Regions from separate parts of the Mesorhizobium dulcispinae genome, predicted to be linked through region 2. Evidence: predicted binding sites of a transcription regulator. Region 2 holds the regulator's gene; the other holds the start of a gene.
The links. Region 2 encodes LexA, which represses DNA repair genes until DNA is damaged. Its sites were predicted from a motif close to TGTTCNNNNTGTGTTCNG; they were not measured.
Positions count from the first base shown of each region.

Region 1: the regulator LexA is predicted to act here: its motif matches at 13,074-13,091, upstream of RFN30_RS01255 (PA0069 family radical SAM protein).

Region 1 is NZ_JAVIIY010000001.1:268,547-283,608, forward strand. It holds gene sbmA (peptide antibiotic transporter SbmA) at 1-511, shown strand, start outside; gene RFN30_RS01195 (polysaccharide deacetylase family protein) at 540-1,556, opposite strand; gene RFN30_RS01200 (tetratricopeptide repeat protein) at 1,759-2,424, shown strand; gene der (ribosome biogenesis GTPase Der) at 2,431-3,861, shown strand; gene RFN30_RS01210 (LysR substrate-binding domain-containing protein) at 4,122-5,039, opposite strand; gene RFN30_RS01215 (MFS transporter) at 5,156-6,430, shown strand; gene RFN30_RS01220 (cell wall hydrolase) at 6,598-7,779, shown strand; gene RFN30_RS01225 (AtpZ/AtpI family protein) at 8,046-8,438, shown strand; gene RFN30_RS01230 (F0F1 ATP synthase subunit A) at 8,505-9,263, shown strand; gene RFN30_RS01235 (F0F1 ATP synthase subunit C) at 9,341-9,565, shown strand; gene RFN30_RS01240 (F0F1 ATP synthase subunit B) at 9,627-10,208, shown strand; gene RFN30_RS01245 (F0F1 ATP synthase subunit B) at 10,219-10,710, shown strand; gene rnhB (ribonuclease HII) at 10,934-11,632, opposite strand; gene RFN30_RS01255 (PA0069 family radical SAM protein) at 11,845-12,999, opposite strand; gene RFN30_RS01260 (glycosyltransferase) at 13,149-13,652, shown strand; gene RFN30_RS01265 (hypothetical protein) at 13,818-14,792, shown strand; gene RFN30_RS01270 (GFA family protein) at 14,802-15,062, opposite strand, start outside.
Region 2 is NZ_JAVIIY010000002.1:155,063-170,124, reverse strand. It holds gene RFN30_RS05470 (molybdopterin molybdotransferase MoeA) at 1-1,098, shown strand, start outside; gene lexA (transcriptional repressor LexA) at 1,215-1,949, shown strand; gene RFN30_RS05460 (ComEC/Rec2 family competence protein) at 1,933-4,398, opposite strand; gene gltX (glutamate--tRNA ligase) at 4,501-5,925, shown strand; gene gltA (citrate synthase) at 6,107-7,435, shown strand; gene lpxB (lipid-A-disaccharide synthase) at 7,524-8,705, opposite strand; gene RFN30_RS05440 (LpxI family protein) at 8,695-9,597, opposite strand; gene lpxA (acyl-ACP--UDP-N-acetylglucosamine O-acyltransferase) at 9,584-10,417, opposite strand; gene fabZ (3-hydroxyacyl-ACP dehydratase FabZ) at 10,433-10,894, opposite strand; gene lpxD (UDP-3-O-(3-hydroxymyristoyl)glucosamine N-acyltransferase) at 10,887-11,942, opposite strand; gene bamA (outer membrane protein assembly factor BamA) at 12,018-14,384, opposite strand; gene rseP (RIP metalloprotease RseP) at 14,603-15,062, opposite strand, start outside.

The sequences.
Region 1 (15,062 bases), on a different contig from region 2:
GATCTTCTGGGCGATCTTCGGCACCGTGTGCATTGCCGCCGCGGGTATAAAGCTTCCTGGCCTGCAGTTCCGCAATCAGCGGGTCGAAGCCGCCTATCGCAAGGAGCTTGTCTATGGCGAGGACCATGCCGACCGGGCCCAGCCGTTGACCACCGCCGAGCTGTTCGCCAATGTTCGCCACAATTACTTCCGGCTCTATTTCCACTACGTCTATTTCAATGTGGTCCGCTACCTTTATTTGCAGCTCAATACCGTCTTCCCTTACTTCCTGATGGTACCTTCGCTGATAGCCGGTACGTTGACGCTGGGTCTGATCAACCAGATCAGTTCCGCCTTCTCGCAGGTGACGAGTTCCTTCCAATATCTGGTCAATTCCTGGTCGACGATTGTCGAGCTTCTATCGGTCCATAAGCGCCTGCGTGCTTTCGAAGCCACGATCAAGGGCGAGCCGCTGCCGGACATCGACCAGCGCTTCGTTGAGCGCCAGGCGCAGGAGGCGGATCCGGCCTGATCAATATTGGGTGGGTGTGGGCGGCGGCTCAGCCGCCCGCCATCGCCTGCCTGTCGCCGGCTCGTGGCCGCTCGACATAGTCGCGCAAGCTGATGCATTCGACCTGCTGCATGACGCAAACCTCGCCGGCAAAGCGCTCCAGCGCGTTCCAGTAGGTGCCGCCGTTCATCTGCGTGAAATGGAAGCCGAGCTCCAGCGGAAGGCGCTTGCCGTTGTATTGCGCATCGAAGGCGCCGCGGAACGCCTGGTAGGCGCGGTCGGCGAACTCGTCCGCCTTGGCCGGCATCTCGTAGCCGCCGGAATGGCGGACATAGAGGTTGTAGTCCATAGCGACCACCGGCTTCGATTTCGGCCCTTCCGGAATCTGCGGCAGCGCAAAGCGGGTGGTGCCGTTCTTCGTCGGAGGCAGGGCAGGGCCGTTCGAGACGCCGCTCGCGTCATACTGGAAACCGGCTTCCGGCAGGGCTTCGTAAAGCGCCTTGTCGGTCGAAAGATACGGCGCGCGAAAGCCGATCACGGCATGGCGCGCGAAATCGCGCCAGCCGGGTGGCTCCGGCGAAACGCTGTTGATCGCATAGGCATTTTCGAGGATGTGCCGGAATGCGCCGAACTCGGCCAACCAGTCGGTCTTGCTCCAGTCCTTGCCGTCGAAATGGCCGCAGGCATGGCTGCCGATGTCGTGGCCTTCGGCGGCCGCGAGCCGGATCTGTTCGAGCCGGTCCGCCACCTCCTGTTTCGAGGCGGCAAAGCCGATATTCGATTTGCCGGCGCCTTTGCCGGGCGCGATGTACTCAGCGCGCGTTTCCGGCGACAGCAGGAAGACGCAGGACAGGAAATAGGTGAAATGCGCACCGGTGCGCTTCGCCAGCGCGCGGCTGCGTTGCCACTGCGAGATCTCGCGTGCGCTGTCGAAGGAGATGAGCACGATCTGCTTTGGCTTCGCCGGGATCGGCTCCGGCGATTTGGGCGGATCGGCGAAAGCCGAGGCCGCCGAGCCGGCAAGCGAGGCGAGACTGAGCGCAAGGACGCGGAACGGATGTGGCACTGGCAACCTTCGGGGCGATCTTTCGGACGATTGAAAAGCCGGCTATTGCCCAATTGTGGCATCGGTGCGTTGCGGGCCGCCTGAAGCCGTCCTGGCTTGTCCCGCCGATTTTCCGGTGATCCCCCTTCCATGCCGACAAAATTTCGCTAAAACGCGGGGCTCAAGAAGCGCCCCGTTCCGGGGCCGCAATGGTTTTTGATTGATGTCGGACGACAGTTTTATCCGCGAAGTGAACGAAGAGATTCGTCGCGAGCAGGCGCATGCGCTGTGGGACCGTTTTGGTCCGATCGTGCTCGGCGCCGCGATCCTGATCGTAGTGGCGACGGCCGCCGTCGTCGGCTACCGCTATTGGGACGAGACCCGCGCCAACCGGTCGGGCGATGCCTTCTCAGCTGCGCTCAAGCTTGCCAATGACGGCAAGAACGACGAGGCGATCGCCGCCCTCGATCAGCTGGAAAAGGATGGCTATGGCGCCTATCCGCTGCTCGCCCGCATGCGCGCCGCGACCGTCAAGGCCGACAAGGGCGATGTCGACGCCGCCGTCAAGGATTTCGACGCGGTCGCCGCCGACAGCGCCATTCCCGCCGGCATCCGTGATATGGCGCGGCTGCGGGCGGCGCTGCTCTTGGTCGACTACGGCTCGTTTGCCGATGTCTCCAGCCGGGTCGAGGCGCTCACCGCCGACACCAACCCGCTGCGCAGCTCGGCGCGCGAGGCGCTCGGCCTTGCGGCCTGGAAGGAAGGCAAGTCGGCGGATGCGCTGAAACTGTTCGACCAGATCGCTTCGGATGACGGCGCCCCGCGCAATGCGCGCCAGCGGGCCCAGTTGATGGCCGAACTGATCCGTGGGTCGGGCAACGCGTCGTGATCTTGGATGAGCTTCAAAGTCGCCATCATCGGCCGGCCTAACGTCGGCAAATCGACTCTTTTCAATCGGCTGGTGGGAAAGAAGCTGGCGCTTGTCGACGACACGCCGGGCGTGACGCGCGACCGCCGCGTCCACGCCGCCAAGCTTTACGACCTTCACTTCGATGTCATCGACACCGCCGGCTTCGAGGATGCGGCGGCTTCCTCGCTGCCCGGCCGCATGCGCCAGCAGACCGAGATCGCCATCCGCGAGGCCGACCTGATCTTCTTCACCGTCGACGCCAAATCCGGCCTGATGCCCGACGACCGGACCTTCGCCGAGGTGGTGCGCAAATCCGGCAAGCCGGTTGTGGTGGTCGCCAACAAGGCCGAGGCGCGCGGCGCGCAAGGCGGCATGCTGGAAGCCTGGGAACTCGGCCTCGGCGAGCCGATCCCTGTTTCGGCCGAGCACGGCCAGGGCATGCCCGATCTGCGCGATGCGGTGATCGCGGCGCTCGGCGAGGAACGCGCCTTCGGCGAGGACGAGGAAAGCCCCAGCGACGAGATCGCGGTGAGCGAGGTGCTGATCGGCGAAGACATCGCCGACCCCGACGCCGAGCCCGCCTATGACGACACCAAGCCGCTGCGCATCGCCGTCGTCGGCCGCCCCAATGCCGGCAAGTCGACGCTGATCAACGCGCTGATCGGCGAGGAGCGGCTGCTGACCGGGCCGGAAGCCGGCATCACCCGCGATTCGATCTCGGTCGACTGGGACTGGCGCGGCCGCCGGATGAAGCTGTTCGACACGGCCGGCATGCGGCGCAAGTCGAAGGTCCAGGAGAAGCTGGAAAAGCTCTCGGTGCAGGACGGCCTGCGCGCCATCCGCTTCGCCGAGATCGTCATCATCGTGTTCGACGCCACCATCCCCTTCGAGAAGCAGGATCTGCAGATCGCCGACCTGATCATCCGTGAGGGCCGCGCGCCGGTGATCGCCTTCAACAAATGGGACCTGATCGACAATCCGCAGGAGCTTCTGGCCGAGCTGCGCGAGAAGACCGAGCGGCTGCTGCCGCAGGTGCGCGGCATCCAGGCGGTGACGGTCTCGGCCGAGACCGGACGCGGCCTCGACCGGCTGATGGATGCCGTCATCAAGACGCACAAGGTCTGGAACAGCCGCGTCTCCACCGGCAAGCTCAATCGCTGGCTGGAAGGGATCCTCGCGCATCATCCGCCGCCAGCCGTCGCCGGCCGCCGGCTGAAGATCAAATACGTCACCCAGGCCAAGACCCGCCCGCCGGGCTTCGTCGTCTCGTGCTCGCGTCCGGACGTGATGCCGCAATCCTATGTCCGCTATCTGTCGAACAGCCTGCGCGAGGCCTTCGACATGCCTGGTGTGCCGATCCGCATGGCGCTGCGCACCTCGGACAATCCCTTCGCGGGCAGGGCGAAGAAGCGGTGACGTTTATCCTCCGTCGCGGGTAAAATCCTCGCAACGCTGGCGGGACAGCACCCCCCTCTGCCCTGCCGGGCATCTCCCCCGCAAGGGGGGAGATCAGCAGCCTCGTTCTTGGCGCTTTTCTTGCAATGTTGGAGATTGGCGAAAGCAGTCGCGAAATCCAATCTCCCCCCTTGCGGGGGAGATGTCCGGCAGGACAGAGGGGGGTGTGACGGAACGCGACGCTGGAGGCTCCGATCCGCGGCGCTGCTTGTCCGAAAAAGCTAAGCCACCTCTCGCAACCCTTCACCGGTTTGCGCTCCATCCGGCAGCGTCTCCATCGCCGCCTGCAGCAATATGTCAGCCAGCCGCGCCGCGACCGGATCGAGCTCGGCATCCTTCTGATGCAGATGCAGCGCCATCTTCGGCAGGAGAGGGAGTCCGAGCACACCGGGCGCGAGCGCCCTGACGCTCGCGGGCAGGCCGATATCGGTGCGGATCGTCAGCCCGAGGCCGGCAGCGACCGCCGCCCAGATGCCGCCGAGGCTGGGGCTGGAGAACGCCATGCGCCAGGCGAGGCCTGCGCGGTCGAGCGTCTCGGTCGCCACGGTGCGCAGCAGGCAAGGCGCCTCGAACACCACCAGCGGCAGCGCTTCACCATTGTGGCCAGCCTCCATCGGTTTCGCCGGGCCGATCCAGCGCGCCTGCACGTCAGCGACATGCCGGCTGTATGGCAGCGTCGTGCCGTCGTGCCAGGCGAGCGCGATGTCGAGGCTGCCTGAAAGGATACGTTCGGCAAGCTCATGGCTGCGCCCGATCCGCGCTTCGATCCGAACCTTGGGATGGGCCCGAGCGAAGCGGCCGAGCACCTCGGGCAGCACGGCTTCGCCGAAATCCTCCTGCAGGCCGAGCCGCACCCAGCCTTCCAGCTCGACGTCGCGGATGGCGGAGGCTGCCTCGTCATTGAGCTCGATCAGGCGCCGCGCATAGCCGAGCATCGTCTCGCCGGCTTCGGTCAGCGCCAGGCCGCGGCCGGCCTTGCGGAAGATCGGCGTCGCCGCCTGTTCCTCGAGCTTCTTGAGCTGCGCGCTGACGGCGGAGGTCGAGCGGCCGAGCCTTTCAGCCGCCTTGGCGAAGCTGCCCAGTTCCATGCCAGTGACGAAGGTCCTGAGGACGTCGAGGTCGAACGTGACGCGTCGCATAATATCGTCCCTATTTTCAGGATTATCGATCAAAAACTTCCTGATTTTATGAATGAAGCTATGGCGCTACATCCGTCCCGTCAAGGCCGCCAGCCGGCTGTCACGGGAATGGAATCATGTCAGCCATCGTCACCCGCAATGAATGCCGGCCCTCTGGGCGAGGCGCCGCCGCCTCGGCCGGCCGGAGCTTTGGATCCAACCATCGCTGGAAGGTGCTGGGCATCGGCGTCGCCGCCAATGCCGGCTTCTCCGCCACCTTCTCCGGCATTCCGGCAACCGCTGTGGTGATGCGCCAGGGCTATCAGCTCGACAATGCCTCGCTTGGACTGGCGCTCGGCCTTCTCGGCCTCGGCGTGGCGCTCAGCGAGCTGCCCTGGGGCGTGCTCACCGACCGCTGGGGCGACCGCCGCGTGCTGCTGACCGGGCTCGGTGCCACGGCGGCATGGCTTCTCGTCATGGCAATCCTCGTCGTGCCGACGAAAACGGCCGTTCCAGGCGTCACGCTGCTGTCGGCAAGCCTGCTCGTCGCCGGCCTGCTCGGCGGCAGCGTCAACGGCTCCAGCGGCCGCGCCATCATGGGCTGGTTCGGCGAAGGCGAGCGCGGCTTTGCCATGAGCATAAGGCAGACGGCCGTGCCGCTTGGCGGCGGGCTCGGCGCCATGGTCCTGCCTTCGCTCGCCTTGGGCTTCGGCTTTATCGCCGTCTTCGGCCTGCTTGCGGCTCTCTCCGCGCTCTCGGCTTTCTTCGCCTGGCGCTGGCTGCACGAGCCGCCGACGCAAGGCGACGCCCACGTCGCTGCTGCGGCAAGCGGTCCGGCGCCGCTGCGCAACATCGAGGTCTGGCGCATCTCGACGGCTATCGGTTTGCTCTGCTTCCCGCAGGTGGCGGTGCTCACTTTCGCCTCCGTCTTCCTGCACGACTTCGCCGGCATCGGCACGTGGGTGACCAGCGCCAGCCTCGCCGCCGTGCAGACCGGCGCCATGGCGATGCGCGTCTGGAGCGGCCGCTTCACCGACCGCCATGGCAACCGCCGGCCGTTCTTGAAATTCTGCAGCGCGCTCAGCGCGCTGGCCTTCCTGGTCCTGTGGCTGCTGGTGATCGCGGCGTCCGCGCAGCCGGCGCTGATGCCGCTCCTGCCCGTCATGGTGGTCGTGGCCGGCATCTCCGTTTCGGCCTGGCATGGCGTCGCCTATACCGAGCTTGCGACGCTTGCCGGCGCCGGCCATGTCGGCACCGCGCTCAGCCTCGCCAACACCCTTGTCTTCGTCGGCTTCTGCCTAGTGCCGATCGCCATTCCCTGGCTTTTGCTTTTCTTCGCATGGCCGGGCGTCTGGCTGGCGGCGGCGATCTGCGCGGCGATTGCATGGCCGATCTTTCTGCGCGCAGCCTGATTGTCCCAGCCTGATTAACCCAGCCTGATTCCTGGCCGGCTTTCCCCAGCAGTCGGAAGCCGGCTTGCCTCCAACATGAAAAAAACACGATCGATGTCGTTAACCCCCCATCAAGGTTAATGCTTCATTGTGGCTCTCCGGGGTCAGTAGCGTTTCTGGAGAGTTCCGTGCATCGACGCGTTTTAAAGCGGCTCGTCGCCGCCGCCGTTGCGAATAAACGTTCCTTCCTTCCTCCTTTGGTTCTGGGGCTCGGCTTCTGGGTCGGCTCGCCGTCCGTCGTCGCCTATCAGGACATGGCAAGCCTTGTCTCTGGTCTGGAATCGCCCAGCCATCGCTGGAACGCCTATGTCGAAAAATCCGTGGCCGGCTCGGTGCACGCCGCCGAGATGCCATTCGTCGATTCCGCCGCCACCGGCTCGATTTCCGGCTCCGGCGTGGACCTGCCTGGCGTCGGCACGGTGGCGTTGCGCGGCAAGGGCAATGTTGCCGGCGCGACCCCCGACGAGGACCGCGTCGTGCGCGCCGACAAGAAGGGCCGCCTTGTCCAGGTCTCGCCCGTTGCGCCGCCCAAGAACTTCAGCGCCGGCTCGATCTTCGAGCGCACCTCCTCGCTGCTCCGCCCGGCGATGGACAGCGGCCTGAAGCTGACCTTCGCCAAGCCCGGCATCAAGGGCAAGGAAGTCCAGATCGCCCAGGCCTTCCACATCCGCGAGGACAAGAAGCCCGATCCTGATTTGCCGGCGGCCCTCGTCGCCCTCGTCAACAACGACAAGCCCGATATCCTTGCCACCGCCTATGCCCAGTCGGCGCCGGACTATGCCAAGGCCTCGCCCTTCGAGGCGCTGCTGCAGGACGATCCGAATGACGGCCGCTTCATCCCACCGATGGGCAAGGGCGACCACGCATGGATGCAGAACCCGCTGCCGGCGGCCGTCTTCTCCAAGCCGGAACAGGAATGCCTCGCCAAGGGCATCTATTTCGAGGCGCGCAGCGAGCCGGTGCGTGGCCAGGCCGCGGTGGCACAGGTGATTCTCAACCGCGTCCGCAACCCCGCCTATCCGAAGACGATCTGCGGTGTCGTCTACCAGAACGACAACTGGTTCAACCGCTGCCAGTTCTCCTTCGCTTGCGACGGCAGGAAGAAGCGCATCAACGATCCCGTCGCCTACAAGACCGCCCAGGATGTCGCCATGGCGGTGACCGCCGGCAAGATCTTCATCCCCGAGGTCGGATCCTCCACGCATTACTACGCCAACTACGTCCACCCAGGCTGGGCGCGCGCCATGCAGCGCATGACCAGGATCGGCCTGCATATCTTCTATCGCACCTATGGTGGCGGCTGGAGCTGAGCCGCTCGAGCGAGGCCTCCGGCGGCATTCTGCGCGGCCCGCCGCGCGCGCCGATCGGCGCGGCTTGCCGCGCGGATTCGCGCCGAGTCTTCGCGCGGGCGTGACGGGCACGATGTCGCACCCGAATAAATCATTGATTTAAAACAGGAAAATACATCGCCTTGAAGTTCGGCCCGTGGCTTGACGGGCGCGGACCCTCTAACTATGTTGCCGGCGACTTTAGAAGCGGACGGACGGTGATCGTCTGCCCGGGCAGGGGGGTTGCGATGGCCGATAAAAAAGGGCCAGACGGAACCGGAGAAACCGGCCGCGGCAGGCAGCCAGAAGCCACCATCCGCGACGACGAACTTGAGCGCCGCCGGCGCGAGCTTGAAGCATCGCTTGCGACAAGACGCACGGACCGGCTCGAGGGGAAAGACGAAGCGAACGCTGCGACCGGCTACGGTCAGGCCCTGAAGCTGTCCAGCGAGTTCATCGCCGGGGTGGTGGTCGGTGTCGGCCTGGGCTGGATCATCGACCGCTTGGCGGGAACCGCGCCATGGGGTCTGATCGTCGGTCTGCTGCTGGGCTTTGGCGCCGGTATACTCAATGTCCTGCGTTCGGCGGGACTTGCACCGCAGTTCGGCCAGGGCGGCAAGCCGCCCGAACCGAAAGAATGAAGTGAGGCGCCGAAAGGCGCGAAAGCGAACTTAAGAAGCCGTTTGCGGCTTTGACGGGGATAAAAAGTGGCTGCTGACAAGGTCGATCCGATCCACCAGTTCCAGATCCATCCGATCATCCCGATTCACATCGGCGGCTACGACGTCTCCTTCACCAACTCCGCCCTGTTCATGGTTGTGACGATCATCGTCGCTTCTGCTTTCCTCTACATGAGCACCGCCAGCCGTGCCCTCATCCCGGGCCGCCTGCAGTCGGTGTCGGAAATGGCCTACGAGTTCGTCGGCAACATGCTGCGCGACGCGGCGGGCAAGCAGGGCATGCAGTTCTTCCCACTGGTGTTCTCGCTGTTCATGTTCGTGCTGGTCGCCAACTTGATCGGCCTGTTCCCCTATTTCTTCACCGTCACCAGCCACATCATCGTCACCTTCACGCTGGCCGCGTTGGTCATCGGCACCGTCCTCGTCTACGGCTTCGCCAAGCACGGCCTTGGCTTCCTCAAGCTGTTCGTGCCGCATGGCGTGCCCGGCTATCTTCTGCCGCTGGTGGTGGCGATCGAGATCATTTCCTTCGTCTCGCGTCCCGTCAGCCTCTCGGTTCGTCTTTTCGCCAACATGCTGGCCGGCCACATCACGCTGAAAGTGTTTTCGGGCTTCGTCGTCAGCCTCAGCGCGCTGGGCGCCGTCGGCGTCGCCGGCTCGGTCCTGCCGCTCGCCATGGCGGTCGCCTTGACGGCGCTGGAACTGCTGGTCGCCTTCCTGCAGGCCTACGTCTTCGCGGTACTGACCTGCATGTATCTGAACGACGCTCTGCACCCGAGCCACTGATCGATTTCACCGGCGCCCCGGCGCCAGCTTACCAACGTACCAACCGCAACGATTACCGAAAACCACAGGAGTTTGACATGGAAGTAAATGCAGCAGCTGCTATCGGCGCTGGTATCGCCTGCCTCGGCATGGGCGGCGCGGGCATCGGCCTCGGCAACATCTTCGGCAGCTACCTCTCGGGCGCGCTCCGCAACCCGTCGGCTGCTGACGGCCAGTTCGGCCGCCTGATCTTCGGCTTCGCCGTGACCGAAGCTCTGGGCATCTTCTCGCTCCTGATCGCTCTGCTCCTGGTCTTCAAGTAAGAGCAAGGGCTGATGCATGGGGCCGCATGGTGCGGCCCCGCTCTATGGACAGGGGAATGAGATGTTCGTGACATCTGCCTTTGCGCAAGAAACCGCGCCGGCCGCGGCCGAAGGCGAGACGCATGCGGGCACCGCCGTGCCTGCCGAGGAGCATGGCACGTTCCCGCCGTTCAATGCCGAGACCTTCCCGTCGCAGATCCTGTGGCTGGTCATCACCTTCGGGCTCTTCTATCTGTTCCTGAAGCGGGTTGTGATGCCGCGCGTCGGCGGTATCATCGATGTCCGCAACGATCGCATCAGCCAGGATCTCGACCATGCCGCGAGGCTGAAGGGCGAGGCCGATGCTGCCGTTGCCGCTTACGAGCAGGAACTGGCGGAAGCAAAGGCCAACGCCAACAAGATCGGCCAGCAGGCGAGCGACGCCGCCAAGAGCGAAGCCGAAAGCACGCGCAAGAAGCTCGAGGCGGAACTCGAGAAGAAGCTCGGCGAGGCCGAGGCGAGCATCGCTTCGATCAAGGCCAAGGCGATGAAGGAAGTCGGCACGATCGCCGAGGACACCACGTCGGCCATCGTCGAGGCGCTGGTCGGCGGCAAGACCGACAAGGCCGAGATCTCGGCCGCGGTCAAATCCGCGACCCGGTGAGGAGGGCATCATGGACGCCACATCACTTGCGACGCTCTGGGCAACCATTGCCCTGATCATCTTCCTCGGCGCCGTCATCTATCTGAAGGTGCCGGGCATGCTCGCCAAGTCGCTCGACGCCCGCGCGGCCAAGATCAGCAGCGAGCTCGAGGAAGCACGTCGCCTGCGCGAAGAGGCCCAGCAGCTGCTCGGCCAGTACCAGCAGAAGCGCAAGGAAGCCGAGAAGGAGGCAGCCGACATTGTCGCCGCCGCCAAGCGCGAGGCCGAACTGCTTGCCTCCGAGGCGCACAAGAAGACCGAGGATTATGTCGCCCGGCGCACGGCGCTTGCCGAGCAGAAGATCAGCCAGGCCGAGCGCGAAGCGATCGGCGAGGTGCGTGCCAGCGCCGTCGACATCGCCGTCGAGGCTGCCCGCGCGCTGCTGGCCGCCAAGGTCGACGCCAAGGCCGGCGCGGACCTGTTCAAGTCCGCGCTGCAGGACCTGAAGACCAAGCTGAACTGACGGGTTTCGCAGTTACAGAATCAAAAAGCCGCTTGGGCAACCCGGCGGCTTTTTTTGTTTGGAGAATAATCTCTCCCTCGAGGGGGAGATGTCGCCGAAGGCGACAGAGGGTCGTCTCGCGTAGAGCGCCGACGTTGCTTGCTGTCGCCGAAAATGCCGGCGCTTCACGCGAGGCGACCCCCTCTGCCTGCCGGCCATCTCCCCCTCGAGGGGGGAGATTGTGCTACTCCAGCCCGATCAGGCTTTCCTCTTCCTCGACGACCTCTGCGCCACCCAACCGGAACGGCGCAAACGAGGCGCGGTGCAATCGTGCCACCGGCCCATGCGCTTCGATCGCGGTCCGGTGCCGAACCGTCGCATAGCCCATATGCACCTCGAAGCCGTAGTGCTCGTGATGGCCGCCGCAGCCGCACATCATGCGGTCGCGCATCACCTTGGCGACGATCGAGGCGGCGGCGATCGATTGCGAGCGCTGGTCGCCCTTGATCAGCGCGCGGCCCTCGCAGGTCAGCCCCGGCGGCACGTCGCGGCCGTCGGCCAAAGCCAGTTTCGGCTGCAGCGACAGGCCGGCGGCGGCGCGGCGCATCGCTTCCAGGCTGGCTTTCAGAATGTTGCTGTTGTCGATGCCTTCGGCGCTGATCGACGCCATCGACACACTGAGCGCCGAGCCCAGGATTTTCAGGAACAGCGCCTCGCGCTGCAGATGGGTGAGGCGCTTGGAATCGTCGAGGCCTTCGGGAATGTTGGCTGGGTTCAGCACCACGGCCGCCGCCACCACCGGACCGGCGAGCGGCCCTCGGCCTGCCTCGTCCATGCCCGCCACCGGCCAAAGCCCGTCGGCCATCGCTTTCGCCTCAATGGAGAAGTCGGGCTTCTCGACCATTTCAAAGAGAAGCGGAGAATCGGAACGCGCGCGAGCCATGGTGCGGCGAGGTTCGCATCGGCTCCGATTCTCCGCAAGTCCCTCCGGGTCGGATGGGGCGTCGGACCGGGAGGGCACCGTCTCACGGCCGGGGGACTGGGCCGGACGGGATTCTTGAGCAATTCCAGGAAAAGTTCGCCGCGGTTCTCCGCCCGGAATTGCTTAAAAACAAACACTTGGCGGGTCGCCGGCCTCCGTGGCCGGTGCCGTCATCACAGCAGCATCAACTGCTCGCCGGCGCCGGAGCCGGCGACGAATTGATCGGTTCGAAGCTGCCGACGCTCGGCGTTGAGGCCGAGCCGCTTGGCGGCGATCTCGAAGCGGCGACCGATCTGCCAGGCATAGGGACCGGCGCCCTTCATGCGCTTGCCCCATTCCGAATCGTAATCCTTGCCGTCGCGCATCGAGCGGATCAGCGACATCACATGCCGGTAGCGGTCCGGATAATGCCGCAAGAGCCAGTCCTTGAAGATCGGCGCCACCTCGAGCGGCAGCCGCAGCACGACATAGCCCGCTTCCCTGGCGCCTGCGGCTCGCGCCGAATCGAGGATGCGCTCCAGCTCCGGATCGGTGAGGCCCGGGACGATCGGCGCCACCATCACCGAGGCCGGGATGCCGGCGTCCGAAATCTGCCTTATCGCCTCCAGCCGCTTCGTCGGCGTCGAGGCGCGCGGCTCCATCGTCCGCGCCAGCATGCGGTCGAGCGTCGTTACCGACAGCGCCACCTTGGCAAGACCGCGTTCGGCCATGCGCGACAGGATGTCGATGTCGCGCGTCACCAGCGCCGACTTGGTGACGATACCGACCGGATGGCCGCGCGCCTCCAGCACCTCCAGGATCTCGCGCATGATCCGGTACTGCTTCTCGATCGGCTGGTAGGGGTCGGTGTTGGTGCCGATGGCGATGGTGCGCGGCTGGTAGCCGGGCTTCGACAATTCCCTGTCCAGCATCCGCGCCGCATCCGGCTTGGCGAACAGCTTCGATTCGAAATCGAGCCCCGGCGACAGGCCCATGAAGGCATGCGTCGGCCTGGCGAAGCAGTAGACGCAGCCATGCTCGCAGCCGCGATAGGGGTTGATCGAACGGTCGAAGGAAATGTCCGGCGATTCGTTGCGGGTGATGATGGTGCGCGGCTTCTCGACCTGCACCTCGGTCTTGAAGGGCGGCAGTTCCTCCAGGGAGTTCCAGCCGTCGTCGAACACATGCCGGCTGACCGGCTCGAAGCGGCCGGACGGATTGATGCCGGCGGAGCGTCCGCGGTTGCGGTCGGGGCGGACGCGCATGCCGCTCTGTTCGATCATGGCATTGGCTATCTCGGCTCTGCCTGCTCCGAAGGCGGCAATGTCGGCGCGGACGATCTGTTCCATTTTCGCCCTCTCCCAGGGACTGTCGGCAGGCTGTCGAATCGCTCTGTTCATGAAACTATTCCTATTTTGCCGATGAGAACAAATCAAGAACTTTTTCGCTTGGGACGCGCAACTGGCGCAGCGCCGCGCTTTCCGCTATTCGGCTAAAAATGCTCAGCGTTCTCATCGAAACCCGCAACGACGAAGAGGGCCTTGCCCGCACGCTCGCCTCGCTGATCGGCGGCGCGGTGGAAGGCGTGGTGCGCGACGTCATCGTCTGCGACGCAGGCTCGACCGACCAGACGCATCGCGTCGCCGAGCATGCCGGCTGCCACTATGTGTCCGGCGGCATTGCGGCCGGCATCGGCCAGGCCAAGGGCGACTGGCTGCTGCTGCTTGAGCCCGGCGCGCGGCTCGCCGAAGGCTGGATCGAGGAGGTCGCCGCCCACACGGCAAGGCAGACAATGCCCGCGCGCTTTTCACGCGCCCGCGGCCATCGTGCACCTTTCCTGGCTCGCGTCTTTTCGGGCAACCGCGCGCTGGCAGAAGGCCTCGTCATCAGCAAGCGCCAGGCCGCGGCTCTGGCGAAAAGCGCGCGCAGCGCCGAAGCCCTGGCGCGCGGCCTGGCCACCAGAAGGCTGAATGCCGAAATCTGGGTGGCGCCCCCGAAGTGACGCCGGCGTCGCAACAGCAGGGCGGTAAATTTCAGCCATCGCTTTATTGTGCATTGCACAAAATCTAGGGCGACGTTAGCATCCTTCCATGCGGGACAATCGGGATTGGGTAAAGAACCAGTAGGCGGCTGACCCTTCGTCGGACGCCATGCATATGAGGACCCGATGAACGTTGCTCCCCCAGACAATTCCGGCGCGGCCAGCCTGGAGGCGATCGCCCGCGACGGCAGCCTGTTCAGGCGCATCGCCGTGCGCATCCCGACCTATTTGAAGGATCTTCGCGAAAATCCGGCCTGGCTGCCGATGTTCATGCTGGCGCGCACCATGCCGGGGCGCCGCATGCACTGGCTGGGCGCCAGACGGGCCCGTCCGCTCGACAAGGCGGGAGCGACGATGTTCACCGGCATCGACCGCGACGCCGTGGTCGATGCGCTTCGTTCTGAAGGGCTGTTCTCCGGCTTCATGCTGCCGCCGGCCATCAACGATGAGATCGCGGCCTTTGCCAGCCGCACGCCCTGCTTTGGCAATTTCGACCGCCGTCTCGAATTCATGCCGGGCGAGCATGCCGAGGCCGAAAAGCGATATGGCCGCTCACTGCTAAGCGGGCACTATTTCGAGCGCATCCTGGACTGCCCGGCGGCCCTTGCCATCCAGAAGGACCCGCTGCTCCTCGACGTCGCGCGGCATTATCTCGGCGGCCAGGCGAAACTGATCACGACGCGCGTCTGGTGGAGCTTCCCGACCGGCAAGGCTTCCGATGCCGACAAGAACCTCGCCTCGCTCGGCAAATATCATTTCGACCTCGACGATTGGCGGATGCTGAAGTTCTTCTTCTATCTGGCGCCGGTCGATGCCGGCACCGGCCCGCATGTCTATGTCCGCGGCAGCCACAAGCGCCGCGCGCTCAAGCACCAGCTGACGCTCCTGGTCGGCCACCCGGCGGAAGATGTGCTGGACGTCTACGGCCCGGAGAGCCCGGTGACGCTGACGGGCGAGGCGGGCCTCGGCTTCGTCGAGGATCCGTTCGGCTTCCATATGGGCACGGTGCCGGCGAACACGCCGCGGCTGATGATGGAAATCGGCTTCGGCGTCTCGCGGCCGTCACGCCGCCGCTTCCACGGCGAGCCCGTCATCCGCTGAGCAATTCCGCTAGATTCCCAGGACTTCAACCGGCATCCAGGCTGTGCGGCGCCTCGCCAGGCGCTGCTCGCGGCTTTCGGCGTCGTAGCGGACCGGGATCGGCTCGCGGGAAAATTGCTCGCGCTCGTCGAGCGCGTTGACGATGACGATCGCCCTGGCGTCGTTACCCTCGCCGGCGATCGCCGCGACATAGACGCCGCATTCCCGGCAGATGAGATAGTCGGCGGTGCGCAGGCCGAAGCGGTAGACCTGCAGCCGTGCCTTGTCTTC
Region 2 (15,062 bases):
GAACCGGTGGCGGCGCTGCGCACGCAGCCGCCTTTCAACGCTTCGGCCATGGACGGCTACGCCGTACGCGCCGCGGACGTGGCGTCAGTGCCGGCGCGGCTCTCCGTTATCGGCATCGCGCCCGCCGGGCGGGGCTTTGCCGGCTCCGTCGGCAAGGGCGAGGCCGTGCGCATCTTCACCGGCGCGCCGCTCCCCGAAGGCGCCGACACCGTCGTCATCCAGGAGAATGTCCGCGACCTCGGCGGCGGCAGCATCGAAGTGACCGAGCCGACCGTGCAGGCACGCAACGTCCGTCGCCGTGGGCTCGATTTCGGCGAAGGTGACGTGCTCCTCCATAAAGGCCGAGAGCTCGATCCGGCAGCGCTTTCGCTGGCGGCGTCGGCCAACCACCCGAGCCTCAATGTGGTTCGGCGGCCGCTGGTCGCGATCATCGCCACGGGCGACGAATTGTTGCCGCCTGGCAGCGCGCTCGGTCCCGACCAGATCATCTCGTCCAATGCCTATGGCGTCGCCGCCGTAGCTCAGTCGGTCGGCGCGCGCGCGCTCGACCTCGGCATCGCGGCCGATCGTAAGGACGCGATCGCGGCTCTGGTCAGGAAAGCGGTCTCAGCCGGCGCCGACGTCATCGTCACGCTCGGCGGCGCCTCGGTTGGCGACCACGACCTGATCCACGACGTTCTGACCGGCGAAGGCATGCAGCTCGACTTCTGGAAGATCGCCATGCGCCCCGGCAAACCGCTGATGTTTGGCCGGCTTGGCAACATCCGCTGCATCGGCCTGCCCGGCAATCCGGTGGCGAGCCTGGTCTGCTCGCAATTGTTCCTGAAGCCGCTCCTGGCGCGGCTTGGCAGCCGCAACTACCGGCAGGACATTCGCACGGCACGGTTGGCTGCCGCGATGCACGCCAATGACCTCAGGCAGGACTATGTGCGGGCAGTTGTGCGCGAGGAAGCCGGAACGCTGGTCGCGACACCGTTCGGTATCCAGGATTCCTCAATGCTGAGGATGCTCGCCGACGCCAACGGCCTGATCGTGCGTGAGCCCTTCGCCCCGGCGGCCGAAGCCGGCGCCGAATGCAGCGTTCTGATGTTACGCTGAACAAAACGTCAACACATTCACTAAACTTTAAACGGTTGCGGAACACAACTGGAACAGATAGTGTTTGTTCTGGGTTTGTTTTTCTGATTCTGGTTTCAGAACCCACAGGGGCCGCCATGCTGACGCGCAAACAACATGAACTGCTGATGTTCATCCATGAACGGCTCAAGGAAAGCGGCATTCCGCCGTCTTTCGACGAGATGAAGGAAGCGCTCGACCTTGCCTCGAAGTCGGGCATCCATCGCCTGATCACGGCGCTGGAAGAGCGCGGTTTCATTCGCCGGCTGCCGAACCGGGCGCGCGCGCTGGAAGTGCTGCGCCTGCCCGATTCGATCGCGCCCGGCCTCAATGCGGCGAAGAAATTCTCGCCGAGCGTCATCCAGGGCGGCCAAGGCAATCTCGGCCGGCAGATCAAGCCCGCGGCACCCTCGCGCACGCCGACGCCCAGCAATGACGACGACGCCGTTTCGGCCGTGTCCATTCCGGTCATGGGCCGCATCGCAGCGGGTGTGCCGATCGATGCCATCCAGCACCAGACGCATTCGATCACGGTGCCGCCGGACATGATCGCGGGCGGCGAGCACTACGCGCTTGAGGTCAAAGGCGACTCGATGATCGAGGCCGGCATCTTCGACGGCGATACGGTGATCATCCGCAACGCCAATACGGCAAGCCCGGGCGAGATCGTGGTGGCGCTGGTCGACGACGAGGAGGCGACGCTGAAGCGCTTCCGCCGCAAGGGCGCCTCGATCGCGCTCGAGGCCGCCAATCCGGCCTATGAGACCCGCATCTTCGGGCCGGACAGAGTCAAGGTGCAGGGCAAGCTGGTCGGGCTCATTCGCCGCTACTGAGTGGCTCTGGCTTTGCCGCTGACTTTTCGGGCCTGTTGTACGGCGCCAGGCCCCTTGCCTCGCGCGAATAGCGTCGCTGCTCATGCCAGGGGCGATACGGCTTTTCGACGGCATATTGAATGGTTGGTCGCGCCGTTGCCGATTGCGGGTCGAAGTAGACGGCAGCGCTCCCGTCGCGCGCAAGCTGTCGCTTGGTGACGACGAGAATGCGAGGATCGCGGCAAGGATTGTAGGCCGTGGCGTCGTTGATGACGATGAGGTCGGCGAAGCCGCAGGCCGTGCGAGCGCTGTTGCGATTTTCCGCCAAGGCGACGATGGCGCCGGATGGATGCCGGCCGATGCAAAGATCGCCCGTGCAGTAAAAGGGCGATCCCGGCGGCAGGTCGACAGGGTCAGCGATGTCCAACGCACCGTTGGCGAATGTCTCCGGCGGCACGATCGTTTCGGCCTTGAGCGCGCGTTTCCAGTTATCGGTGGTGAACTCATTGGAGCGGGCGCGATTGACGGCGAGCTCGCCGCCGCCGATCGGCATCGCCACCAGATGGGCGTCCTCAGAGATCAGCAGGTCCGGCGTGCGCACCTGCGGGATTGTCAGCAGGCCGGCCAGTGCGAAGGGCACGGCTGCCAGCCTGAGCCAAGTGGTGGCCATGGTGGCGATGACGAGCGCGATCGTTGCCAGCAGCACCGAATGGATCGAGATCAGCCCGACGGCATCGACCGGCGACCATTCCGAAATCCATGCCGAGATCGCGATCATCGCTGTCAGGCCCTTGCCCATCACATAGAGGAAAGGACCATCGAAGCCGAATGGCATTGCCAGTGCGCTGAGGACGGCAAGCGGCATGACAACCAATGACACGATCGGCATGACGGCCAGGTTGGCGAGCAAACTGAGCGGCGAGACACGCTGGAAATGCCAGATGGCGAACAGCGCCGTTGCACTTCCTGCGATAATCGATGTCAAAGCAGCGCCGCCCGCTCCGGCTGCGAGCTTTCTGGACAGGAAGCCGACGAACGAGCGCTTGACCGGCGGCGGGCGCAGCTTGTCGGCGCGGTAGTCGGCCCAGCCGGCATAAGCGCCGACAAGGGCGGCCGTGGCTGCAAACGACATCTGGAAGCTCGGCCCAACCACTTCATGCGGCGACACCAGGATCACGGCGATGGCCGAGATCGCCAGGTTGCGCATCGTCAGCGCCGCGCGGTCGAACAGCACGGCGACCAGCATCACCGCCAGCATGATGAAGCTTCGCTCGGCCGCGACCACCACGCCGGAGATGACGAGATAGGCGGCGATCGACATCAGCGCGATTGCCGCTGCATATTTCTTCACCGGGCGCCGTGACGAAAAATCCGGAAACAGCGCGAACGCGCCGCGCAGCAGGAGCATGACCGTGCCGGCGACCAGCGCCATGTGCAGGCCGGAAATCGAGATGATGTGATAGATGCCGGTCCGCCGCATCGCTTCATTGATGTCCTCCGGAATGCCGGCGCGAACGCCGACGATCAGCGCCGCGGCGATCTCGCCTTCAGGACCGCCGACGATGCTTCTGATATGATCGGCAATGTTTTCGCGCGCGTTCTCGATCGTCGAGGTGATGCTCGTCGCAGTGGGCGGGTCGGCTGTGGAAATGACTTTCGGATCGCCGAGGAAAAAGCCGCTGCCGCCTATGCCGGAAAAATAGCTGTCGAAGGAAAAGTCATAGCTTTCAGGGCGAACCGGGCCTGTCGGCGGCAAAAGCCTCGCATAACCCGTCACCAGGGATCCTGCCTTCATGTCGGGCGGCATCCTGCGCGCCGAAAGCCTGACGCGGTCCGGCGCGTAGCGCAGCTTCGGCTGCGCGGTTGAGATCAGATCGATGGTCAGCCTGACGCGGCCGTTGGCCATCTCCTCGGCAATCACAACGCGGCCAGTCAGCCGCGTCTGGATGTCGGCACCGAGCATCGGCGTCGCGGCGCGCCATGTCTCGACCTTCGCGGCGACAAAGCCCAAGGCGCAAAACAGCGCCGCCATGAACACGAGATGCGTCTTCGGCCAAGAGCGCGAGACCGCCGCGCAGACAGCCATCAGCGCCACTGCCGCCAGCGGCCTGTAAAGATCCGGCTCGACGTTCAAGGAGAAATAGAGGATCACGCCGGCGGCCAGGAACACCGGCACCAGCAGAAAGCCGACGCCGCGGTCGAGTTCGGTGGCGGCCGCGACGGCGACGCCCCGGCGAAACGCGGAAAACGAAGCGCCGCGGAACTGCCTGCGGATCCGGTCGATGGCTGCCGGAGGAGAAGCCGGGCGGGCGTCGACGCCGCCGGGCGACGGAACCTTCGCAGGCGGGTGTCGCTCCGGGAGCAAAACCGGTGCCGCTTCGGCAGGCACGGTGCCGGCAAACAGCAGGCGCTCGCTGACGCCAGCTGTCGTTCCCTCGCCCTCCTCCGCGCCCCGGCCACGTCCAGCCATCGGGTCTGCCCCTTGCGCCCCAGACCTCCTATGCTACATGAACGCCGACCGCGCGAAAGGCCCGCGCAATCACGCCCGTTTCAGTGCCACTCTGAGAGTTCCATGTCCGACAAGGTCGTCACCCGTTTTGCCCCCTCGCCCACCGGCTATTTGCATATCGGCGGGGCGCGCACGGCGCTGTTCAACTGGCTCTATGCCAGGCACACCGGCGGCACGATGCTGCTGCGCATCGAGGACACCGATCGCGAGCGCTCCACCGAGGCGGCGACGGCTGCTATCCTCGACGGACTGACCTGGCTCGGCCTCTCCTGGGACGGCGAGGCCGTGTCGCAGTTCGAGCGCGCGCCGCGCCACCGCGAAGTGGCCGAGGAGCTCGTGCGCCTGGGCAAGGCCTACTACAGCTACGAGACGCCTGCCGAGTTGGAGGCGATGCGCGAGGTGGCGCGGGCCAAGGGCCTGCCGCCGCGCTACAACGGCCAGTGGCGCGACCGCGACCCGTCCGAGGCGCCTCCCGGCGTCAAGGGCGCAATCCGCATCAAGGCGCCGACCGAGGGCGAGACGATCGTGCACGACCGCGTGCAGGGCGAGGTGCGCTTCCCCAACAAGGATCTCGACGATTTCATCATCCTGCGCTCGGACGGCAATCCGACCTACATGCACGCTGTCGTCGTCGACGACCACGACATGGGCGTCACCCACATCATCCGCGGCGACGACCATCTGACCAATGCCGCGCGCCAGACCGTGATCTACAACGCCATGGGCTGGACCGTGCCGTCGATGTCGCACATCCCGCTGATCCACGGCGCCGACGGCGCCAAGCTGTCGAAGCGCCACGGCGCGCTCGGTGTCGAAGCTTATCGCGCCATGGGCTATCTGCCGGAGGCCCTGCTCAACTATCTGGCGAGGCTCGGCTGGAGCCATGGCGACGACGAGGTGATGTCGATCAAGGACATGATCTCCTGGTTCGATATCGGCGACGTCAACAAGGGTGCCGCGCGCTTCGACTTCGCCAAGCTCGAGGCGCTGAACGGCGTGCATATGCGCAAGATGGACGACAAGGCCCTCTTCGATGTCTTCGTCGCCACCCTGCCCTATCTCGGCGGCGGCCCGGCGCTCGCGGCGAAGCTCGACGAGAAGCGTGAGGCTCAGCTGCTTGCCGCCATGCCTGGCCTCAAGGAGCGGGCAAAGACGCTGGTCGAGCTCGTGGATGGAGCCGCCTTCCTGTTCGCCGAGCGGCCGCTGCAACTCGACGAAAAGGCCGCCGGATTGCTCGGCAGTGACGCGCGCGCCATTCTGCATGGCGCCAATGCCGCGCTCGCGGCGATCTCCGGCGAATGGAGCGCCGCAGCCGCCGAAGCCGCTCTTCGCGACTTTGCACAGGCCGGCGGTCACAAGCTCGGCGCCGTGGCCCAACCGCTGAGAGCCGCGCTCACCGGCCGCAGCACCTCGCCCGGCGTGTTCGACGTGCTTGCCGTGCTGGGGCGCGAGGAAAGCCTGGCGCGGATCGGAGATCAAATCGATTAGGAGCGAACTGGCCCAAAAAGATTGGCATTGAAAGGTGTGTTTCGCAGTGCAACATTAGGCCCTGGCCCAATCTGGCACGCACCTCCTAAAATGCGGTGGTAAGTTCGCGCATTCCGGTGATTTCGACGTGTCGTTTGCAGGAATTGCCTTGCCGGCATGAGGAAACATAAAGGAGTTTGCAATGAGCGAAGCTGCGACAAAACTGGAATCGGGCGGCAAGGCGCGTGAGTCGACCGCGAGGCTCGAACTCGCCGGCAAGACCCACGAATTCAAGGTGCGAAGCGGCTCGACCGGGCCTGATGTCATCGACATCGGCGCTCTCTACAGCACCACCGGCGCCTTCACCTACGATCCCGGTTTCACATCGACGGCGAGTTGCGAGTCCGCGATCACCTTCATCGACGGCGATGCCGGCATCCTGCTGCATCGCGGCTATCCGATCGACCAGCTTGCCGAGCACGGCGACTTCCTCGAGGTCTGCTACCTGTTGCTCTACGGCGAATTGCCGACCAAGGCGCAGAAGGACGACTTCGACTACCGCGTGACGCGCCACACCATGGTGCATGAGCAGATGTCGCGCTTCTTCACCGGCTTCCGCCGCGACGCGCATCCGATGGCCGTCATGTGCGGCGTGGTCGGCGCGCTGTCGGCCTTCTATCACGACTCGACCGACATCTCGGACCCGTACCAGCGCATGGTCGCCTCGATGCGCCTGATCGCCAAGATGCCGACCATCGCGGCCATGGCCTATAAATACCACATCGGCCAGCCCTTCATCTATCCGAAGAACGATCTCAGCTTCGCGGCCAACTTCCTGCACATGTGCTTTGCCGTGCCGTGCGAGGAGTACAAGATCAATCCGGTGCTGGCGCGCGCCATGGAGCGCATCTTCATCCTGCACGCTGACCACGAGCAGAACGCCTCGACCTCGACGGTGCGCCTTGCCGGTTCGTCGGGCGCCAACCCGTTCGCCTGCATCGCCGCCGGCATCGCTTGCCTGTGGGGTCCGGCGCATGGCGGCGCCAACGAAGCGGCCCTCAACATGCTGGGCGAGATCGGCCATGTCGACCACATCCCGGAATTCATTGCCCGCGCCAAGGACAAGAACGACCCGTTCCGCCTGATGGGCTTCGGCCACCGCGTCTACAAGAACTACGATCCGCGCGCCAAGATCATGCAGAAGACCGCGCATGAGGTGTTGGGTGAGCTTGGCATCAAGGATGATCCGCTGCTCGACATCGCGATGGAGCTGGAGAAGATCGCGCTCACTGATTCCTACTTCATCGAGAAGAAGCTCTATCCGAACGTCGACTTCTATTCCGGCATCACGCTGAAGGCGCTGGGCTTCCCCACCACCATGTTCACCGTGCTGTTCGCCGTCGCGCGCACGGTCGGCTGGATCGCGCAGTGGAAGGAAATGATCGAGGATCCGCACCAGAAGATCGGCCGCCCGCGCCAGCTCTACACCGGCGCCACGGAACGCGACTACGTGCCGATTGCGAAAAGGTAAGCGAGTAGCGAATAGGGAATAGCGAATAGCGAATAGGGAAAGAAGACTGGGGCGCCGGGCGGCATTCCAACCCCCTACTCGCTATTCGCTACTCCCTATTCGCTTTCTTGATGCATCCCAGCACCACTTCGGCTGCTATCTCGCCGGAAGGCCTCTCCGTTGCCATGCGCCTGGCGATCTCGGCGAAGCCCGCCTTCTGCCAGGCGCGCATGCCGGTGTCGGCAAACAGCGCTTCCAGCTGACGTGCCAGGTTCTCCGGCCTGACATACTGATCGTAGAACTCCGGCACCAGCGCGCGATCGGCGATCAGGTTGGGCAACAGCGCCGACCACGTCGTCACCAGATGCTGCAGCAATTGCCGCGCGATCGGATCGAGCTTGTAGCTGGAGACCATCGGAACGCCGGAAAGCGCCAGCTCCAGCGAGACCGTTCCGGACGCGATCAAAGCCGCATCGGCCTTGCCGAAGGCCTGCCATTTGCGCTCGGGATCGGTGATGATCTCGGGCTTCTCGTCCCAGCTCGCGATGGACGTTTTCACCAGGTCGGCGACATGCGGCACCGTCGGTAACAGCAGGCGCAACCGGTGGCCGCGCTGGCGCAGGACCGACATAGCCTTGCCGAACGGCTCGATCAGCCGGCGCACCTCGCCGCGGCGTGAGCCCGGCAGCACGAGCAGCGTCTTGACACGATCCTCCGACAGGTCGCGCGGCAGGTTCTGCGCCTTCGCGGCGCCGAGCACGCCGGGATCCTGCGTCAGTCGGTGGCCGACGTAGGTGCCGGGCGGTCCGCCGAGGCGGGCGAGCGCCTTCACCTCGAAAGGCAGGATGCAGAGGATGTGGTCGACATAGGGCTTCATCGCCGCCGCCCTGCCCGGCCGCCATGCCCACACACTCGGGCAGACATAATGGATGATCGGGATGGCGGGCGCGGCGGCGCGGGCCTTCTTGGCGACACGCAACGAAAAGTCAGGGCTGTCGATGGTGATCAGGCAATCCGGACGCTCCGTCGCGATGGCGCCGGCCGTCTGGCTGATCCGGCGCATCAGCCGCGGCAGGTCGCGCAAGACGGCGCTGAAGCCCATCAGCGCGATCTCGCTGCCGTCGAAGAGCGGTGTCAGCCCCAGTTCCTGCAGATGCCGGCCGCCGATGCCGACGAGCTGGATCTTGCGGCCGGTGGTCTTCTTGAGCGCGCGCACGATGTCGGCGCCGAGCAGGTCGCCCGATTCCTCGCCGGCGACGATGGCAATCTTGAGCGGCTTCTCACCTGGCATCGGCCGGCTCCGTTGCGGGGAACCCGACAATGAACAAGCCAAGCGCGTTTGCCCGCGCCAATGTCGCCGGGCCTTCGAGAATGAGCGAGTGGCCTGCCTCGACGGCTATGCCGGCAAGGCCGGCGGCATGTGCCGCCTCGACCGTCTGCGGGCCGATCGAAGGCAGGTCGGCCCGCAATTCCTGACCCGGCTTGGCGCACTTGACGAGCACGCCGCGCCTTTTTCCGGCGAGCCGGCCGTGCCCGCGCAAGTCGCGTGTCCTTTCAAGCAGGCCCTTGGTGCCTTCGATGCCTTCCAGCGCGATCACCCTTCCTCCGACCGCAATCGCCGCCTGGCCGATGTCCAGCGTGCCGATCGCCTTGGCCGCCGCACGGCCTGCCTCGATATCGCGCCAGTCCGATTGCTTTGGCCCCGTGGTGGTGAGCGTGCCCTCGCCGGCGGTGAGCTCCGCGACGATCTCATGCGCACCGACAACCGTGATGCCGCGCTTTTCCAGCCCGCGGGTAAGAACCTTCAAAAGCCCGTCGTCGCCGCGCGCCAGCGCCATGATCACGGACGGGATTATCGCCAGCAGGCCGGGGGTCGGGCGTATTTTGGTGAGCCGTGGCCTGCGCCTGATCTCGCCGGCCAGAACCAGGTGGGTGATGCCCTGGCGTTTCAGCAAGGGAAGCAACAAGCCGATGTCTTCCAGCGCCAACGTCGCCTGCTCGTAGGCGGCGAAGTCGGCTTCGCGGTCCACCTCGCCCTTCGCCAGGATGACGAAAGGCTGATGTCCTTGCTTGGCCAGGCCTTCCGCCACCTCGACCGGGAGGCTGCCGCCACCGGCAATGATGCCGACCCTGGAGCCCGGCGCGAGTGCAAGCGCTGATCCGGCGGGCTCAGCCTTCGTCATCGCCATCGTTATCGCCGCCGCCCTTGAGCGGCGGGACGGCATAGTGCCGCTTGCCGCGGCTGGTGATGAAATCGATCATCTTCATGGCCGTCGGCGAGGAGGCGAATTCCGCCTTGGCGATCTCGACATTCTCGCCGACGGTGCGGGAGCGGTCGAAGATCGTCCTGTAAGCCTCACGAAGCAAATAGATTTCGGCACGCGGCAGGCCGGAGCGCTTCAGGCCGATGATGTTGAGCCCGCGCAGCTTGGCGCGATTGCCGACGGCGATCGCATAGGGAATGACGTCGCCGACGACGGCCGAGCAGCCGCCGATGAAGGCGTTATCGCCGACGCGGACAAACTGGTGAACGGCGGTTAGGCCGCCGATGTAGACGTTGTCGCCGATCTCGCAATGCCCGCCGAGCGTCGCCCCATTGGCGAAGGTTGCATTCCTGCCGACGACGCAGTCATGGGCAATGTGGGCATAGGCGAGGAAATTGCCGTTGTCGCCGACAGTCGTCTCACCACGGCTGGAATCCGTGCCGACATGCATGGTGACGCCTTCGCGGATCGTGCAATTCTCGCCGATGACCAGCGTGGTGCGACCACCCTTGTGCTTGGTGTTCTGCGGCGGCGCTCCAAGCGTCGCCATCGGATAGACTTTGGTCGCGGCGCCGACGGTGGTCGCGCCCATCACCGAGACGTGGCTGACCAGCTCGACGCGATCGCCGATGATGGCGTCGGCGCTCACATGGCAGAAGGGCCCGATGCGGACGCCTTCGCCGAGTTGGGCGCCTTCTTCGACGACCGAGGAAGGATGGATTGATGTCTGAACTTTCATGAGCATTTCGAACCGTCAGCCGGTGACCATCATAGCCGAAACTTCGGCTTCGGCGGCCTTAGCGCCATCCACCATCGCCTCGCAGGCGAATTTCAACAGATTGCCGCGCTTCTTGATCTTCTTGACGTGGATCCTGAGCTGATCGCCTGGAACGACCGGCTTGCGGAACTTCGCGTTGTCGATGGTCATGAAATAGACCAGCGACGGCTGTTCCGCGTTGAGGCTGCGGATGCAGATCGCGCCCGCGGTCTGCGCCATGGCCTCGATGATGAGCACGCCCGGCATCACCGGCTGCTGCGGAAAATGACCCTGGAAGTGCGGTTCGTTGATGGTCACGTTCTTGATGCCGACCGCGGAGTCGTCACCATCGATATCGACGATGCGGTCGATCAGCAGGAACGGATAGCGGTGCGGCAGAAGCTTCATCAGCCCCATTATGTCGACCGCCTCGAGTGTCGTTGCCACCATGTCAGCCATTTCCGTCGCCCTGCTTGCGCGTCCTGGCCAGCCTGCGCAGCATCGCGATCTCGCGCATGGCTTCCGCCATCGGCTGCGCCGGATAGCCTCCCCAGACCTCGCCCGCCGGCACGTTGCTCATGAATCCACTTCTCGCAGCAAGCTTGGCTCCCGGACCGATGGTCAAATGGTCGGCGAGGCCGACACCGCCACCCATGGTGACGTTGTCGCCCACGACGACGGAACCGGAAATACCCGAAAGCCCGGCTATAATGCAATTGCGGCCGATGCGAACATTGTGGGCGATCTGCACCAGATTGTCGATCTTGGTGCCTTGTCCGATGACGGTGTCCGACATCGCGCCGCGATCGACGGTCGAGTTGGAGCCGATCTCGACATCGTCCTGGATGATGACGCGGCCGATCTGCGGCACGCGCTCGGGTCCCTTGGCGCCGGCCACGAAACCGAACCCGTCCTGGCCTATCCTTGCGCCGCCGTGAATGATGACGCGGTTGCCGATCAGCGCATATTGGATGCTGGCGCCCGGACCGACGTAACCGTCGCGGCCTATCTTGCAGGAGCGGCCAATGACGGCGTGCGGCGCGATGACCGTGCCGGCGCCTATGGAAGCATCGGGACCGATCACGGCGCCTGCCTCTACGATCGCACCGCTTTCGACATGCGCGGACGGATCGATATGCGCCTGCGGCGAAACGCCGGTTTCGCCGGTCATCGGCCCCGGAGTGGCGGCCTGCGGAAAGAGCAGCCGTCCGACCATGGCGAAGGCCTGCTGCGGGCGCGGATGCACCAGCACGGCGATTCCCTGCGGCGCCCTGTTGGCGAAGTCTGCAGGGCACAGCACGGCGGCCGCCTTGAGCGACTGCATCAGGGCGAAATTGCGCTTGCCGTCGACAAAGACCAGCGCGCCGTCGCCGCCCTCGTTGGCGGGCGCCAGCGCTTTGATGGCGATATTAGCCTGCGAGGAATCAACGAGATTGGCGCCGGTCAGATTCGCGACTTCGCCAGCCGTATACCGGCGTGAAGGCGCGAAGAACACCGGATCGGTCATTCCACAAACATTATCCAGCTCGGTCGGATCAGTCTCTTCCGGGCCATCAGGCCCGGAAGCATCGTAACCCGCGGATTAGAAACGGGTCGCTATGCCGAAGTTGAATTCCTGCGTTTTGTCGGTCGGCTCCTTCTTGACCGGGAACGCATAGTCGATACGGATCGGCCCGAACGGCGACGCCCACATCAAGCCGATGCCGACCGAGGCGCGCAGCTTCATGCCGGTTGACGACGGATCGACCAACGCGTCGCCCAGCTTGTTTCCGTAAAGCGTTGCAGCATCCGCGAAGACGGCGCCGCGCAATCCAAAGCTCTCCGGAATAACCGGCAGCGGGAACTGCGCCTCTGCCGAGGCATTGAAATAGGTCGTGCCGCCAAGATGGTCACCACTGGTTCCGGTGGCCACAGGACCGATACCGCCATATTCGAAACCGCGGATCATGCGCTCATTGCTCTGGAAGTAGTCAAAGATGCGCAGATCGTTGCTGCCGTAGCTCGCTATATATCCGCCACCACCCGAAATCAGGCCAACGAGGTCCAGTTGCTCTGACAAAGTCTGGTAGACGCTTGCCCGACCGGTTACCTTCACCCACTTCGCATCGCCACCCAAACCGGCAAACTCGGTTGTGCCGGTGATATAGAGACCCTCGTGCGGGTTCTTCATGTCGTCGATGGTGTTGTATACTACGCCGAGACTGACCGAAGATTTCAGCCACGGGCTTTCTTCAATGCCGTTCTTGATGGCCTGTGAAAGGTTACAGTCGCCCTGAGTACCATCGCCATTGTCGTCGCAGTTGCGGAACTTGTACTTTTCCTGCGAGATATTGTACGCCAGCTGCGTCGAGATGCTATCGGTAATCGGCAGGCCGAAGCGGACGGTCGCACCCGTGACGTTGGTGTCATAGTGGGTGTACTCGCGGGTCGACCTGTAGATATCGAAGCCCGCCGCGATACGCCGGCCGAGGAAATACGGCTCGGTGAAGGAGATCGCGTAGTCACGCGAGTGCCTGCCGCCGCCGGCCGAGAGCTTGATGTACTGGCCGCGGCCGAGGAAATTGCGCTCGGTGATCGAGCCTTCGACGGACGGGCCTGGCGTGTCGCCGCCGGTCGAATAGCCGGCGCCGATCGAGAACTCACCGGTCGACTTCTCGACCACGTCGACCACCAGAACGACCTGGTCGGGAGCCGAGCCGGGAACAGTCGAAATGTCGACTTTTTCAAAGTAATCCAGCGCTTCCAGCCGCTTCTTCGCGCGCTGGATGAGAACCTGGTTGAAGGCATCGCCTTCGCTGACATCGAATTCGCGGCGGATGACATAGTCGCGCGTGCGGTCGTTGCCGCGGATTTCGATACGCTCGACATAGGCCTTGGTGCCCTGGTCGATGGTGTAGACGACCGAGATCGTGTGATTCTCAAAATTGCGGTCGCCGCGCGGCGTCACCTGGGCAAAGGCATAGCCCGAACCGGCGACCTTCTCCGTCAGAGCGACAATCGAATCCTCGACGTCCTTGGCGTTGTAGACATCGCCCTTGTGGGTCTCGACGACCGATTCCAGCGACTTGGAATCGACTTCAGGAATGGTGCTCTCGACACTGATGTCACCGAAGGTGTAGCGCTCGCCTTCCTGAACGGTGATCGTGACCGTGTATTTGTTTGTGGCTTCGTCCAACTCGCCGACGGCGGAAACGACCTGGAAGTCGGCATAGCCGTGATTGTAGTAGAAACGGCGCAGCAGCTCCTGGTCGGCGCGCAGCTTATCCTCGTCATAGACGTCGTCGCGCAGCACGAACGAAAGCCAGGTCGAGCGCTTGGTGTTGATGACGTCCGACAGGCGGCGGCTGGAAAAGGCGCTGTTGCCGACGAAATTGATGGCCGCGATCTGCGTGCGTGCGCCTTCGTTGATATTGAAGACAACGTTCACGCGGTTGTCGCCGAGATCCATGATCTGGGTGGTGACGGCGGCGTCGTCGCGACCGATGCGCCGATAGGCAGCCTTGACCGCCTCGACGTCGGCATCGAGCGCCTGCTGCGAGAAGGTCGCGCGCGGCTTCAGCTGGATGGCCGCCTGAAGCGCGTTGTCCTTGAGCTTCTTGTTGCCCTGGAACAGGACCTGGTTGACGACCTTGTATTCGGAAACCTTGACGACCAGGGTCGAGCCGACCTGATTGATCTGGACGTCCGAGAACAGCCCGGTGCCGAACAGAGCCTTCACGGCGCTGTCGATATCGGCGCTCGAAAACGCCTTGCCGGGCTTGATCGAGATGTAATTGCGGATGGTTTCGGCATCGACACGCTGGTTGCCGCTGACCTCGATCCTGCTGACCACTGCTGCTTCGGCTACCGATGTGGCAACGAACTGCACTGCGAGCGCGCCCGGCAAAACCAGCGCGGCGGACAAAGCCGCCGCGGACGCGGCGCTCAGAAACTTGGATGCTGCCTTCATCGGGCTTTTGTACCTTTTTCTCGTAGTCCCCACGGCGAGAAAACCGGACGTGCGGTATTTTCCCTTACCGTATTAACCGGATTTCCCCTACACGCAAGGCTCCCGGTTAATTTGTATTTACTTAACCCTGTTGCGTGGCTTTCGTGTCACGCATATCCCCACGCATGGTAAACGGCGTCTCAATGCGGCCGGGGCCGAAGCCAAATTTCTTCATGATTTCAGCACCCAAACAGATCATTCCAAAAAACGAAACCCATGAATCCGAGCACCAGAAAGAGACCCGCCCGGTAGGCCATCTCCATCATCCGCTCCGACACGGGCCGCCTTATGACGGCCTCCACGCCGTAGAACAAGAGGTGCCCTCCGTCGAGAGGGGGAATCGGCAGCAGATTGAGAATTCCTATCCCGACTGACAGGAATGCAACAAGCTGCACCAGCCACTCGAAGCCGAGTTTGGCCGCCTGACCCGACATTTTTGCGATCTTGATCGGTCCGCCCAGCGCGCATTTGTCTTCGCGCCCAACGACAAACCGCTTCAGGAACTGGCCGGTGCGCTCGATGACATGCCCGGTTTCCTCGACAGCCGCCGCCAGCGCGCCCGCGGGCGTATAGGAGACCAGTCGCGGCTGCCCGAGCTCGGCATTGTTGGCGACACCGATGATCGCCACCTTGACCTTG